DNA from 3 places in the Streptomyces sp. Ag109_G2-15 genome. Region 2 is predicted to be linked to each of the others. Evidence: riboswitches for the same ligand, from Rfam matches in the RefSeq annotation. Region 2 holds a riboswitch; each other region holds the start of a gene.
What was found. A riboswitch is a leader RNA that binds a small molecule or an ion and turns the genes downstream of it on or off. The one in region 2 is predicted to bind cobalamin.
Positions count from the first base shown of each region.

Region 1: another riboswitch for cobalamin. It lies ahead of CRP49_RS12400 (HoxN/HupN/NixA family nickel/cobalt transporter); the one in region 2 lies ahead of CRP49_RS25030 (cobalamin biosynthesis protein).
Region 3: another riboswitch for cobalamin. It lies ahead of CRP49_RS38740 (CbtB-domain containing protein); the one in region 2 lies ahead of CRP49_RS25030 (cobalamin biosynthesis protein).

Region 1 covers NZ_OCNI01000001.1:2,788,413-2,792,441, forward strand. Annotated here, with positions in the region: gene CRP49_RS12390 (DUF4142 domain-containing protein) at 1-397, shown strand, start outside; gene CRP49_RS12395 (glycoside hydrolase family 13 protein) at 394-2,040, opposite strand; cobalamin riboswitch at 2,156-2,340, shown strand; gene CRP49_RS12400 (HoxN/HupN/NixA family nickel/cobalt transporter) at 2,368-3,465, shown strand; gene CRP49_RS12405 (nucleoside hydrolase) at 3,462-4,029, opposite strand, start outside.
Region 2 covers NZ_OCNI01000001.1:5,569,339-5,573,367, forward strand. Annotated here, with positions in the region: gene CRP49_RS25025 (cobyric acid synthase) at 1-1,158, opposite strand, end outside; gene CRP49_RS25030 (cobalamin biosynthesis protein) at 1,155-2,099, opposite strand; cobalamin riboswitch at 2,199-2,341, opposite strand; gene CRP49_RS25035 (hypothetical protein) at 2,547-3,038, shown strand; gene CRP49_RS25040 (hypothetical protein) at 3,325-3,552, opposite strand; gene CRP49_RS25045 (inorganic phosphate transporter) at 3,580-4,029, opposite strand, start outside.
Region 3 covers NZ_OCNI01000002.1:496,443-500,471, reverse strand. Annotated here, with positions in the region: gene CRP49_RS38745 (MMPL family transporter) at 1-1,564, shown strand, start outside; cobalamin riboswitch at 1,682-1,824, shown strand; gene CRP49_RS38740 (CbtB-domain containing protein) at 1,861-2,082, shown strand; gene CRP49_RS38735 (CbtA family protein) at 2,104-2,856, shown strand; gene CRP49_RS38730 (hypothetical protein) at 2,949-3,302, shown strand; gene CRP49_RS38725 (histidine phosphatase family protein) at 3,309-3,887, opposite strand; gene metE (5-methyltetrahydropteroyltriglutamate--homocysteine S-methyltransferase) at 4,016-4,029, opposite strand, start outside.

The sequences.
Region 1 (4,029 bases), 2.8 Mb from region 2:
GTCGGATAGCGGCAAGAAGTTCGACACCGACTTCGCCAACATCCTGCGGATGACGCACGGCTCGATCTTCAACACGGTGGCGAAGATCCGGTCCACGACCAAGAACTCACTGGTGCGGGCCCTGGCCGACCAGGCCAACGACACCGTGCTCGACCACATCACGGTGATGGAGAAGACCGGTCTGGTCGACTTCGACCAGACCCTCTTCCAGCAGACCACCCCGCCGAAGCTGCCCGACTCCGACCTGACCCCGCCGCCCCCGCCGGCGGGCCAGCCCGAGGTGGTGCTCACCCCGCCGCCGAACGCCACGTCCACACCGGTGGACATCGACGGCCTCACCGCCGGCAACGGCGGCGGGGGGAACGCCGCGCCCAGCCCGAGCCCGACCGTCGGCTAGCCCAGCCAGACCGTGGTGTCCGGCGGAAGGACGCCCGTCTCCGGGAGCGGGGTGCTGGCCAGCAGCACCTCGCCCGGAGGCAGTAGTACGGGCTCAGCGGTGAGGTTGGCGACACAGCGCCAGGTCTCGGTGCGGGCGAAGTCCAGCACCCCGGCCGGGGCGTCGGGCGTCCAGGTCAGCGTCTCGCCCTCCAGCAGCTTGCGGCGCAGCCGGAGCGCGGTGCGGTACAGCTCCAGGGTCGAGCCCTCGGCACCCGCCTGGGCCTCGACGGCGTACGACGCGAAGGACGGCGGCTGCGGCAGCCAGGCGGCCCCGGACCCGAAGCCGTACGACGGTCCGGTCGTCGTCCACGGCAGCGGCACCCGGCACCCGTCGCGGCCCTTGCGGGCATGTCCCGTCTGCTCCCAGATCGGGTCCCGCAGCACCTCGGCGGGCAGGTCGGCGACCTCGGGCAGGCCGAGTTCCTCGCCCTGGTAGACGTACGCCGATCCGGGCAGCGCCAGCATCAGCAGGGTCGCGGCCCGGGCCCGGCGCAGGCCCGCCTGCTGGTCGGGCGCCGGAGCCGTGCCGCCGGACAGCAGCCAGGCGTTCTCGTCGGTGCCGGGCGGGAGCACGAGGCGTGAGGTGTGGCGGACGACGTCGTGGTTGGAGAGCACCCAGGTGGCACTGGCACCGGCGGCACGGGCCGTCGCCAGGGAGCCGGTGATGACCTGACGGAGTTCGTTCGCGTCCCAACCGGCCTGCAGATACTCGAAGTCGAAGGCCTGGCCGAGTTCGTCCGGGCGGGCGTACAGGGCGCGGCGGGCGTCCGGGACCCAGGCCTCGGCGACCGCGGTGCGGGGCGGGCTGTAGGCGTCGAAGATCTTGCGCCAGTCGCGGTAGATCTCGTGGACCTCGTCGCGGTCCCAGTAGGGGTGCGTGCCGGGCTCCACCCGCAGCAGGGCATCCTCGCCCGTGGCGCCCAGGTCGCCCACGTCCCGCAGCGGTTCGGTCAGGTCCTTGGCCAGGCCGTGGGCGACGTCGACGCGGAAACCGTCGACGCCCCGGTCGGACCAGAACCGCAGGGTGGTGCGGAAGTCGGCGCGGACCTCGTCGTTCGCCCAGTTCAGGTCGGGCTGTTCGGGGGCGAACAGGTGCAGGTACCAGTCGCCGTCGGGGACCCGCCGCCAGGCGCTGCCACCGAAGACCGACTGCCAGTCGGTGGGCGGGAGTTCGCCGGCGGCACCACGGCCGCGGCGGAAGACGTAGCGCTCGCGGGCGGCGGATCCGGGTCCGGCCCGCAGCGCCTCCCGGAACCAGGGGTGCTGGTGCGAGGTGTGGTTCGGGACGATGTCGACGACGACCTTCAGGCCGAGCCGGTGGGCCTCGGCGGCCATCGCGTCGAAGTCGTCCAGGGTGCCGAGGCGCGGGTCCACGTCCCGGTGGTCGGCGACGTCGTAGCCGCCGTCGGCGAGTTCGGAGGGGTAGAAGGGGCTGAGCCACAGGGCGTCGACGCCCAGCGTGGCGAGGTGGTCCAGGCGCTCGGTGACGCCCCTGAGGTCACCGAGGCCGTCGCCGTCGGCGTCGGCGAAGCTGCGCGGATAGACCTGGTAGATGACGGCCTGGCGCCACCAGTCGGGATTCCTGGAGGAGAGGTCTGCCATACCCGAACTCTGTCCACCTTGCCCGGAAACGGAACCTCGGGTCGGCCATGTGCCCGGCTGTGTGATCTTCAATACCTGGGCAGGTATGCGGCTTTGCAGCCGAATGGATCGCCGCCTACGGTGGGCGGGCCGTGGTGCTCGGGAAGTCGATGGAAGGTCGACGCGGCCCTCGCCACTGTGATCGGGGAGTTCCCGTTCCGTCCGGCAGCCGCCGGGCCACTGGTCGTACGACCGGGAAGGCAGGAACGGCGGACGCACGACCCGTAAGCCAGGAGACCGGCCACGGCACTCACGAGTTGATCCACGAGGTGCTGGAGCGTGAACCGGATGGCCGGGATGCCCGATGCTGCTGCTTTCCGCTGGCGACGGGAGGACACGATCAGGACGGCGGGGCTGCTGGCGGTCATCGCCGCGCTGCACGTCGTCGCCTTCGGCGTGCTCTTCCTGCTCGTCGCCCCCGAGCACTACCAGGTCGGCCGGGACGTCTTCGGCATCGGCCTCGGCGTCACCGCCTACACCCTCGGCATGCGGCACGCCTTCGACGCCGACCACATCGCCGCCATCGACAACACCACCCGCAAGCTGATGGCCGACGGCAAGCGGCCGGTGTCGGTGGGCTTCTGGTTCGCGCTGGGCCACTCCAGCGTGGTGGTGCTGCTGGCCGCCCTGATCGCCGGCGGCACCCAGCTCGCGGGCAGGGTCATGAACGAGCACTCACGCACCCACCAGGTGCTCGGCTTCCTGGGTACGACGATCTCGGGCACGTTCCTCTACCTCATCGCCGCCCTCAACCTGGTGGCCCTGGCCGGCATCCTGAAGGTCTTCCGGGCCATGCGGGCGGGGACGTACGACGAGAGGGAACTCGAACAGCACCTGGATTCCCGGGGCTTCATGAACCGGCTCCTCGGCCGCCTCACCAAGTCGATCAGCCGCCCCGGCCAGATGTACCCGCTGGGCTTCCTCTTCGGGCTCGGCTTCGACACGGCCACCGAGGTCACGCTGATGGTCATGGCGGGCTCGGGAGCGGCGGCGGGCCTGCCCTGGTACGCGATCCTCTGCCTCCCGCTCCTCTTCGCCGCCGGGATGAGCCTGTTCGACACCCTCGACGGCACGTTCATGAACTTCGCCTACCAGTGGGCGTTCTCGAACCCCGTCCGCAAGGTCTTCTACAACCTCACCATCACCGGCCTGTCCATCGCCGTCGCCTTCTTCATCGGCACGATCGAGCTGGTCGGCGTCCTGCACGACAAGTTCGACCTGACCGACGCCGTCACCGGCTGGATAGCCGGGATCGACCTGGACAGCGTCGGCTACATCATCGTCGGCCTGTTCGTGGTGGTGTGGGCGGCGGCGCTGTCGTACTGGCGGATCGCCAGGGTGGAGGAGCGCTGGTCGAACCCGGCCGGCGCCGCCGCCTCGGACTAGGGCCTGGTGGCGTGGCGGCGCTCCACCGTCTCCAGGTACAGCTTCACGTACCGATCCACGTCCACCTCCAACGCCACGTCCACCAGGGCCTGTTCACGCGCGCCGTGGTGGATCTCGGACTCGCCGTGGCGGGCGCGGCGGTCGACGATCGTCTGGCCGCGGGTCGGGCCGGGAGCCAGGGAGACCTCGACCGGCAGCAGGCGGGTGCCGATGCCGCCCGGGTCCGCGACCGCGCACACCGCGCCCGCGTCACCGAGGCCGCCGGCCGGGTCGTCGCCGTCGGGGTCGGGCGCGGACGGGCGGTGGGCCAGCAGCTCGCCGGCCAGCCGGGTGCCCGGTTCCTTGCTCGCCCGCAGCCGCCGTACGTCCGCGCCCGGTACGACGACCCGGGTGAACACGTCGAGCCCGTACATGGTGACCGGCACCCCGGCGCCGAGCAGGATCGCCGCCGCCTCCGGGTCGTGCCAGACGTTGAACTCGGCGACCGGTGTGGCGTTCCCGGTGGCGACCGCGCCGCCCATGAACACGATCCGCTCGATGTTCCGGGTCACCTCCGGGTGCGTG
Region 2 (4,029 bases):
CTCGCCCACGGGCCGGGTGAGGGTCTTCTCGCGGGCGAACCGCACCCGGACCGGGAGAACCCCCAGGCCCTCGACCTGCCCGGCGCGCGATTCGACCTCGTCCTCGATCTGCTCGCCGAGGATCTGGAAGCCACCGCAGATGCCGAGGACCGGCTGCCCGTCGTGGGCCCTTCTGACGATGGCCTCCGCGAGCCCGCGCTCCCGCAACCACTCCAGCGCCCGGACCGTCCCCCGGGTCCCCGGGATCACGACCAGGTCGGCATCGGCCAGCTCCTCGGGCCGGTCCACGAACCGCACCACGACACCCGGTTCGGCGGCCAGCGCGTCCACGTCGGTGAAGTTGGACATGAGCGGGACCGCGCAGACGGCGACGCGCAGGACGTCCTCGCCGACGGGCGGGGCGGTGTTCGACTCCCGCACGGTCCCGCGCAGGGACACCCGCAGCCCGTCCTCCTCGTCGATGCCGAGCCCGTGCCGGAAGGGCAGGACGCCGTACGTGTGCCGTCCGGTCAGCCCGTGCAGCATGTCGAGCCCCGGCTCCAGCAGGCTGACATCGCCGCGGAACTTGTTGACCAGGAACCCGGCGACCAGCTCCTGGTCCTCGGGCGAGAGCAGCGCGACGGTCCCGAAGAAGGAGGCGAAGACGCCCCCGCGGTCGATGTCACCCACGACGAGCACCGGCAGCCGCGCGTTCCGCGCGATCCCCATGTTCACGATGTCGGTCCGCCGCAGATTGATCTCGGCCGGGCTCCCCGCCCCCTCACAGATCACCGCGTCATACGTGCCCCGCAACTCGGCGAGACAGTCCAACACCGTGCCGAGGAGCCGCTGCTGGCGCCCCCCGTGATACCCGCGCGCGCTCAGCTCACCGACCGGCTTCCCGAGCAGCACCACCTGGCTGCTCTGCTCACCGCCGGGCTTGAGCAGCACGGGGTTCATCAGCGCGGTCGGCTCGACGCGACAGGCCTGGGCCTGCATGGCCTGAGCCCGCCCGATCTCGGCACCCTCCTGGGTCACGAACGAGTTGAGGGACATGTTCTGCGCCTTGAAGGGCGCGACCTTGACGCCCTGGCGCACCAGCCACCGGCAGATCCCGGCCGTCACGACGCTCTTGCCGGCGTCGGAGGTGGTGCCGGCGACGAGGAGACCACCGTTCACTTCGCACGTCCCTTCACGAGTCGGCGCGCGGCGACCGTGACGCCGAGCGCGAGCAGGCCGACCCGGCGGGAGAGCCGTACGGCCCGGTCGATGTCGGTGACCCGGACGGCCCGCCCGGTGTCCCCGTTGAGCACGGGCCGGTGTTCGACGCGCCCGCCGTAGGAGAGCGTCCCGCCCAGCCGCACACCGAGGGCACCCGCGAACGAGGCCTCGACGGGACCGGCGTTGGGGCTCGGGTGCCTGCGGGCGTCGGCCTTCCAGGCGCGCAGGGCACCCCGCGGGTCGGGCCCGGCCACGGCGGCCAGCACGGCGGTCAGCCGAGCCCCCGGCCACCCGGTGACGTCGTCCAGCCGGGCGGAGGCCCAGCCGTAGCGCCGGTAGCGGGCCGACTTGTGCCCCACCATCGCGTCCAGGGTGTTGACGGCCCGGAACCCGAGCAGCCCGGGCACCCCACCCACGGCACCCCACACCAGGGCCCCCACGACGGCGTCGGAGGTGTTCTCGGCGACGGACTCCACGACGGCCCGCGCGATCCCGTCGGCATCCAGCGCCTGCGGATCCCGCCCGCACAGATGCGGCAGCCGCACCCGGGCCGCCTCGACATCCCCGGCCTCCAGGGCGCGCCCGATGGTCCGCGCCTCCCGGGCGAGCGAAGTGCCCCCGACGACAGCCCAGGTGGCGGCACCGGCCAACGCCACGGAAGCGAGGGGGGAGCGGCGCACGGCCCGCTCGGCCACGGCCCCCAGCGCGACGGCACCTCCGGCGCACACGACGGTGTGCAGCGCCCCCCAGCCACGGTGGTCGCGCCACAACACCCGCTCCACGGCCGCGGCAGCCCGCCCGAACGCGGCGACCGGATGCCCGCGGCGCGGATCGCCGAGAAGCAGGTCGCCGATGAGGCCGGCGGCGGCGCCGTACGCGTAGCAGCGATCGGCACCCATCGGCTCAGCCGGCCGTGGGGGCAGGCAGGGCCCGGTTACTGAACCTCAATCGGCAGCCGCGCATGGCGATATGTCCTCACTCAGGGTGTCCGCGCCCTGGTTCGACGAGACCGGCGGTGAGAGTTCCTGGCTCCCGGGGTTTTCTTCCCCGGTGACAGTGGCGGGACCGCGCCGGATTCGCACCGGCTTCCTCTCCTGCCGCCGTACATGGCCTGGGCAGTCCACCACGCACCCGGAAGGGCCGTCAACTTGCCTTTGACCTGGGACGCCGGACTGTGCTGAGGCCCACATCGCCAGCACGGCGGGCGGTGAGGGTGGACCGGGTTGCGGTGAATTCCCCTCCGTCGGGCGGCATTCGGGAATCCCGCTTGTCCTCACGGACGGTGACCGCCTGCAAGAGCGCGTACGTCTCATACGGGATGCAACGGGCGTGGGAGGGGACACACGGTGGCGTACGTGGGCGAGATGCTGCTGGACGACGGCCAGGCCGTACTGCTGGAGGTGGCGGGCGAGCGTCCCGGCGGGGTGCAGCGGGTCTCACGGGGCGGCACGGCGGCCGGTGTGGCGGCGGAGACCCTCCAGCAGGCAATCGCAGTGGCGCGGGGTTCCACGGAGGCGCACTTCACGGTGAACATGCAGTGGTCGAATGGGGATGGATCCGACGGACGTTGGGGATCCGGGGTCAGCTGGGGCGTCGAGTCCAGGCAGGGGGAGCTGCTCGACGTCGGGTGGGTCCTGCCGCATGACCTGGTGACGGGGCGGGACCTCCTCGAATTCCGTGTCCACCCGACGTGGGACGCCCACGCCGATGGGCCGTTGGGCAACGTGCGGGCCATGGCGCACGCAAGCGGCACCACCGCTGCTGTGCTTCAGGACGACTCGGACGGTCCTGTCCATTCAAGATGCGAACCGAGTTGGGCCCTCTGCCGGAGCCTGTGACGGACGAGTCGGACGTGTCTGCCGCGCTGTTCCGGTCGGACGGAACTTTCGCTGCGGCGCAGACGGGGTCTACACGGCTACACCGACGCGGGCACCCTGACCTACCCCCTCGCCCACCTCACCCAAGGCCCCATCCAGCCCCTGTGCGGCTACTTGGGCCCCCATCCACCGAACGTGACGAAGTCCCAGCCGTCGCTCAGCATTCCCCCGGAAGCCGACATGACTCCGCCCTGCCGAGGCCACCGGTAGATGGCCCCGACAGGGCGGACAACGCGTGGATCAGCCGTCAGGGCTTCGCCACGATCAAGTAAATCCCGTAAGCCACCGCAGCCGCACAAGCCGCGAAGCACACGTACGCACCAGTCACCGCCAGCGCCGCGGACCCACCCTGCGCCACCGCCTTCTCGCGGCGCGACAGGCCGTTGACGCCGAGGGTGAACAGGGCCACCAGGCCCACCGTGAACGCGAGGCTGACGCCGAAGACGGAGCCGAGGGCCGCCCAGTCGATCTTCATGGGGATGCTTCCTTCGGTACTGGGCGGTCAGACCGCGGCGGCCGGCGGAGCCGCCGGAGCCGGGTCGGTGGCGGTGGCGGCGGTCACGGCCGGAGCCGGGATCGTGGCCGACAGGTCATCGGCGACGGTGCCCGCGGGCGGCGGGGTCACCGCGGCGATGGCGGTGGTCACCACGCCGGCCGGCTCCGTCGTGTCGGCGACCACGTTGGTGTGGTCGACGACCTCGCGACGGGAGATCTTCCAGATCGTGGCGCTGGCGCCGACCAGGAAGACGGCGACGACCGCGGTGCCCCAGTCACCCAGGTCCGTGACGGACTCGGCGCCCGCGCCGACCAGCGCGGCGGCCGGCAGGGTCAGCGCCCAGGCGATGAACATGCGGGTCGCGGTGGACCAGCGGACCACACCGCCCTTGCGGCCCAGGCCCGCACCCATCACCGAGCCGGAGACGACGTGGGTGGTGGAGAGGGAGAAGCCGAG
Region 3 (4,029 bases), on a different contig from region 2:
GATCGGTCTGGTGTCCGCCGTGGCCAACGGGCTGATCGCCTACGCCACCAAGCTGTTCGACCTGCAGGCCAACAGCTCGATCTCGTCGATCCTGATCGTCGTGCTCTTCGGCGTCGGCACGGACTACTTCCTCTTCCTGATGTTCCGCTACCGCGAGCGCCTGCGCGCCGGCGACGAGCCGAAACAGGCCATGGTCAACGCGGTCGACCGGGTCGGCGAGGCCATCGCCTCGGCCGCCGGAGCGGTCATCATCGCCTTCCTCGCGCTGGTGCTGTCCACGCTCGGCTTCCTCAAGCAGATGGGCCCGGCGCTCGCCATCGCGGTCGCCGCCACCCTGGTCGCGGGCCTGACCCTGATCCCGGCCGTGGTCTCGCTCATCGGACCGAAGGTCTTCTGGCCCTCCAAGTCCTGGCAGCGGGAGCCGGAGAACGCCCGGTTCGCCGCCCTCGGCCGGGGCGTGCAGCGCCGCCCGGCGCTGACCGCCGCGGTGTCCGGCCTCGTCCTGGTCGCCCTCTCGCTGGGCACCCTCGGCTTCAACGCCACGTTCGACCTGGCGGCGGGCTCCATGCCCAAGACCAAGGAGTCCATGGTCGTCCAGGACGAGATGCAGAAGGCGTACTCGGCGGGCGCCGCCGCACCCACCGACGTCTACCTGTCGAGCACCGACGGCAAGCCGCTGGACAAGGCCGCCTTCGACACGTACGCGCGGAAGCTCGGCGCCGTGGACGGCGTCGCGAGCGCGCGCATGACCCAGGTGAACAAGGGCGGTACCACCGCGGACTTCACCGTCACGCTCAAGTACGAGGCCTCGACGGACAAGGCGATCGACGTCGTGGGCGAGGTGCGCGACGTCGCGCACTCCGACGCCCCCGGCGGCACGGAGGCCGTCGTCGGCGGCATGTCCTCGATCTACAAGGACATCAAGACCGCGGTCAACCACGACTACCGGACGGTCTTCCCCGTCGCCGCCCTCCTCATCATGGTCATCCTGGGGCTGCTGCTGCGCAGTGTGGTCGCCCCCTGGTACCTGATGGCCTCGGTGGGCCTCGGCTTCGGTGCCACCCTCGGCGCCACGGTCTGGATCTTCCAGGAGGGACAGGGACACTCGGGTCTGATGTTCATGCTCCCGGTGATCATGTACCTGTTCGTGGTCGCCATCGGCACCGACTACAACATCCTCATGATCGCCCGGCTCCGCGAGGAGGCCCGCGAGGGCCGCGAGCCGCGCGAGGCGGCCGGCATGGCGCTCCGGCACGCCGGGCCGACCGTGGCGGCGGCCGGCTTCATCCTGGCGGCGACCTTCGCCACGATGATGCTGGCGGGCAACGCGCTGCTGACGGAGATGGGTTTCGCGGTCTCCTTCGGCATCGCGGTCGCGGCCTTCGTGATGGCGATGTTCTTCACGCCGAGCCTCACCGCGCTGATCGGCCACGCCGCGTGGTGGCCGGGCCACGGTGACCGGGCGCAGGGAGCGCCCGTCGGCGCCGGGTCTCCTGACGCCGGTTCGGTCCCCGGCCAGAACCGGGACACGGTCGCGCCCGATCCGTCGGGCCGCCGCGGCTGACGGCAGTGTGACGGGGCAGGTCTGCCGGGCCGCACGGCCCGGCAGACCGCACCCCGGCCTCGCCGTGACGGCCGACGCGAGAGGAAGATCACGACGGACCACGCGGTCTTGGCCATGCACGCGCCACGCGGTACGGTCTGTCCGATATCGACGACGGCGAGACGGAAGCCGGTGGGAATCCGGCACGGTCGCGCCACTGTATGCGGAACACCCCTTGGGGACCCGTGAGTCAGACCCGTGGCCGTCGTCATGTGCACCACCGAGATGGGACGCGAACTCCCAGAGGAGGTCCTGCCATGGCGCAGACCGTCGCCCAGCCGACAGCCACCACCCCCGCCGTTCCCGCCACGCTGCCGCTCAAGGCAATCGCACCCTGGGCGGTCTTCTTCGGCATCCTGATGCTCGTCCTGCTCTACTTCGTCGGCGCCGAGCAGGGCGCCACCTCCGTGTTCAACGGCACGGACGTCCACGAGTGGGTGCACGACGCCCGCCACCTGCTCGGGTTCCCCTGCCACTGACGCGAGGGACACCGCGCACCCATGAACTCCACAACGGTAAGAAACCTCCTCGTGCGAGGCATGCTCGCCGGCCTCGCCGCCGGCGTACTCGCCCTGGTCGTCGCCTACTTCCTCGGTGAGCCGAGCGTCGACAACGCGATCAGCTTCGAGGACGCCCACTCCCACGAGCACGAGATGGAGGTCGTCTCCCGCTCCCTGCAGTCCACCGCGGGCCTGGCCACCGGTGTCCTCGTCTACGGGGTCGCCTTCGGCGGCATCGCGGCGCTCGCCTTCTGCGTCGCGCTCGGCCGCGTCGGCCGCTTCGGCCCGCGGGCGACCGCGCTGCTGCTGTCCGGCTGCGCACTGCTCGCCGTCTACGTCGTCCCGTTCCTGAAGTACCCGGCCAACCCGCCGTCGGTCGGCGACCCCGACACCATCGGCAAGCGGACGACCCTGTACTTCCTGATGATGCTGCTCGGCGTGCTCCTGGCGGTCGCCGCCACCATCCTGGGCAAGCGCCTCGTACCCACCCTGGGCACCTGGTACGCGACCGTCCTCGCGGTCGCCGCCTTCGCCGTCGCGATCGGCCTGGCCTACGCCTTCCTGCCGGCCGTCAACGAGGTGCCGAAGGACTTCCCGGCCACCCTGCTGTGGCGGTTCCGCCTCTCCGCACTGGCCATCCAGGCCGTTCTGTGGGGCGGATTCGGCCTGCTCTTCGGCGAGTTGGCCGAGCGGCAGCTGAACCCGAAGCCCGCGACCGCCGAGTCCGGGCGGAGAGTTCCCGCCACGCACTGATCCCTTCAGGACACGAGAGGGCCCTCCGGAACCGTCCGGGGGCCCTCTCGCGTTTCCCGGACACCGGAGGAGGCGACGAGCGGAGGAGCCGAGTGGCCAGACAACGTCCCGAACCGCGCCACATCACTCTCGGCGGACGTGAGGCGGTCGCCCTGACCGTGGAGGAGTACGCACAACTCATCGCCAGCCGACGCCAGATCGGCGGCCAGAGCGCGCGGGTACGGGTGCTCGCCCAGCAGGTCAAGCGGACCGAGAGACTCCTCGAAGAACTCGAAGCCCTGGTCGGGGGCCCAACGGCGGCCTGCCGTACGGCGGATGAGGGCGCGGGCCGACAGGCGGCGGCCGACTGCCACGGCCACCACGACACGACCGGGGACACGGACACCGACTGCCTGCGGTGCGCGATCGCGGCACTGCTGCGCCGCCATCGGGACGCGACCGCCTGACCGCCGTCAGTCGCCCGGCCCGGCGAGGACGTGTCCGAGCCGCACGTTCCAGCGCCCGGAGCGGCCGGTGACCTCCGTCGCCGTGAGCGGCGGGACGTCGACGCGCCAGAACGCCGCCTCGGGCGCGCCCAACGCGTGCACCACCACGGCCCGTACGACCTCCGGCTCCACCACGGCGATCGTCCTGCCGTCCACCGCACCACTCGTGTCCAGCCAGCGCGCGAGCCGGGCACACAGCTCCCGTACCGACTCCCCGCCATGCGGTGCGGCACCCGGATCGGCCAGCCAGCCGGCCACCGATTCCGGCTCTACGGCACCGACGTCGTCCAGCGTCCGCCCCCGCCACCGGCCCACGTCCAGGCCCGAGAGTTCCGGCTGCGGAGAGGCGTCGAGGCCGAGCGCCGAGGCTGTCTCCCGGCAGCGCACGCTGGGAGAGACGAGGACACGCACCGCGGCGGGCAGCGACCCGGCCGCCGACCTGGCCCGCGCCGCCGCGCTGTCCTCGATCGAGTCGCCGTCGTCGAAGCGGGCCCGCCGCAGCGACGGCGTGGTCGCCGGTGAGATGAGAGTGACACGGCTGGTCACGCGGCTGCTCCTCTGCTTCCGCCGCGGGGCGGGGTGTTCCGGACTGGCTGCGTACGACGGTACGGGCATGCCGGGCAGCCGCGCAGGCCGCCCCGGTCGGTTCGACCGGGGCGCGCCCGGCTCGGTGGCTAGATCTCCCTGC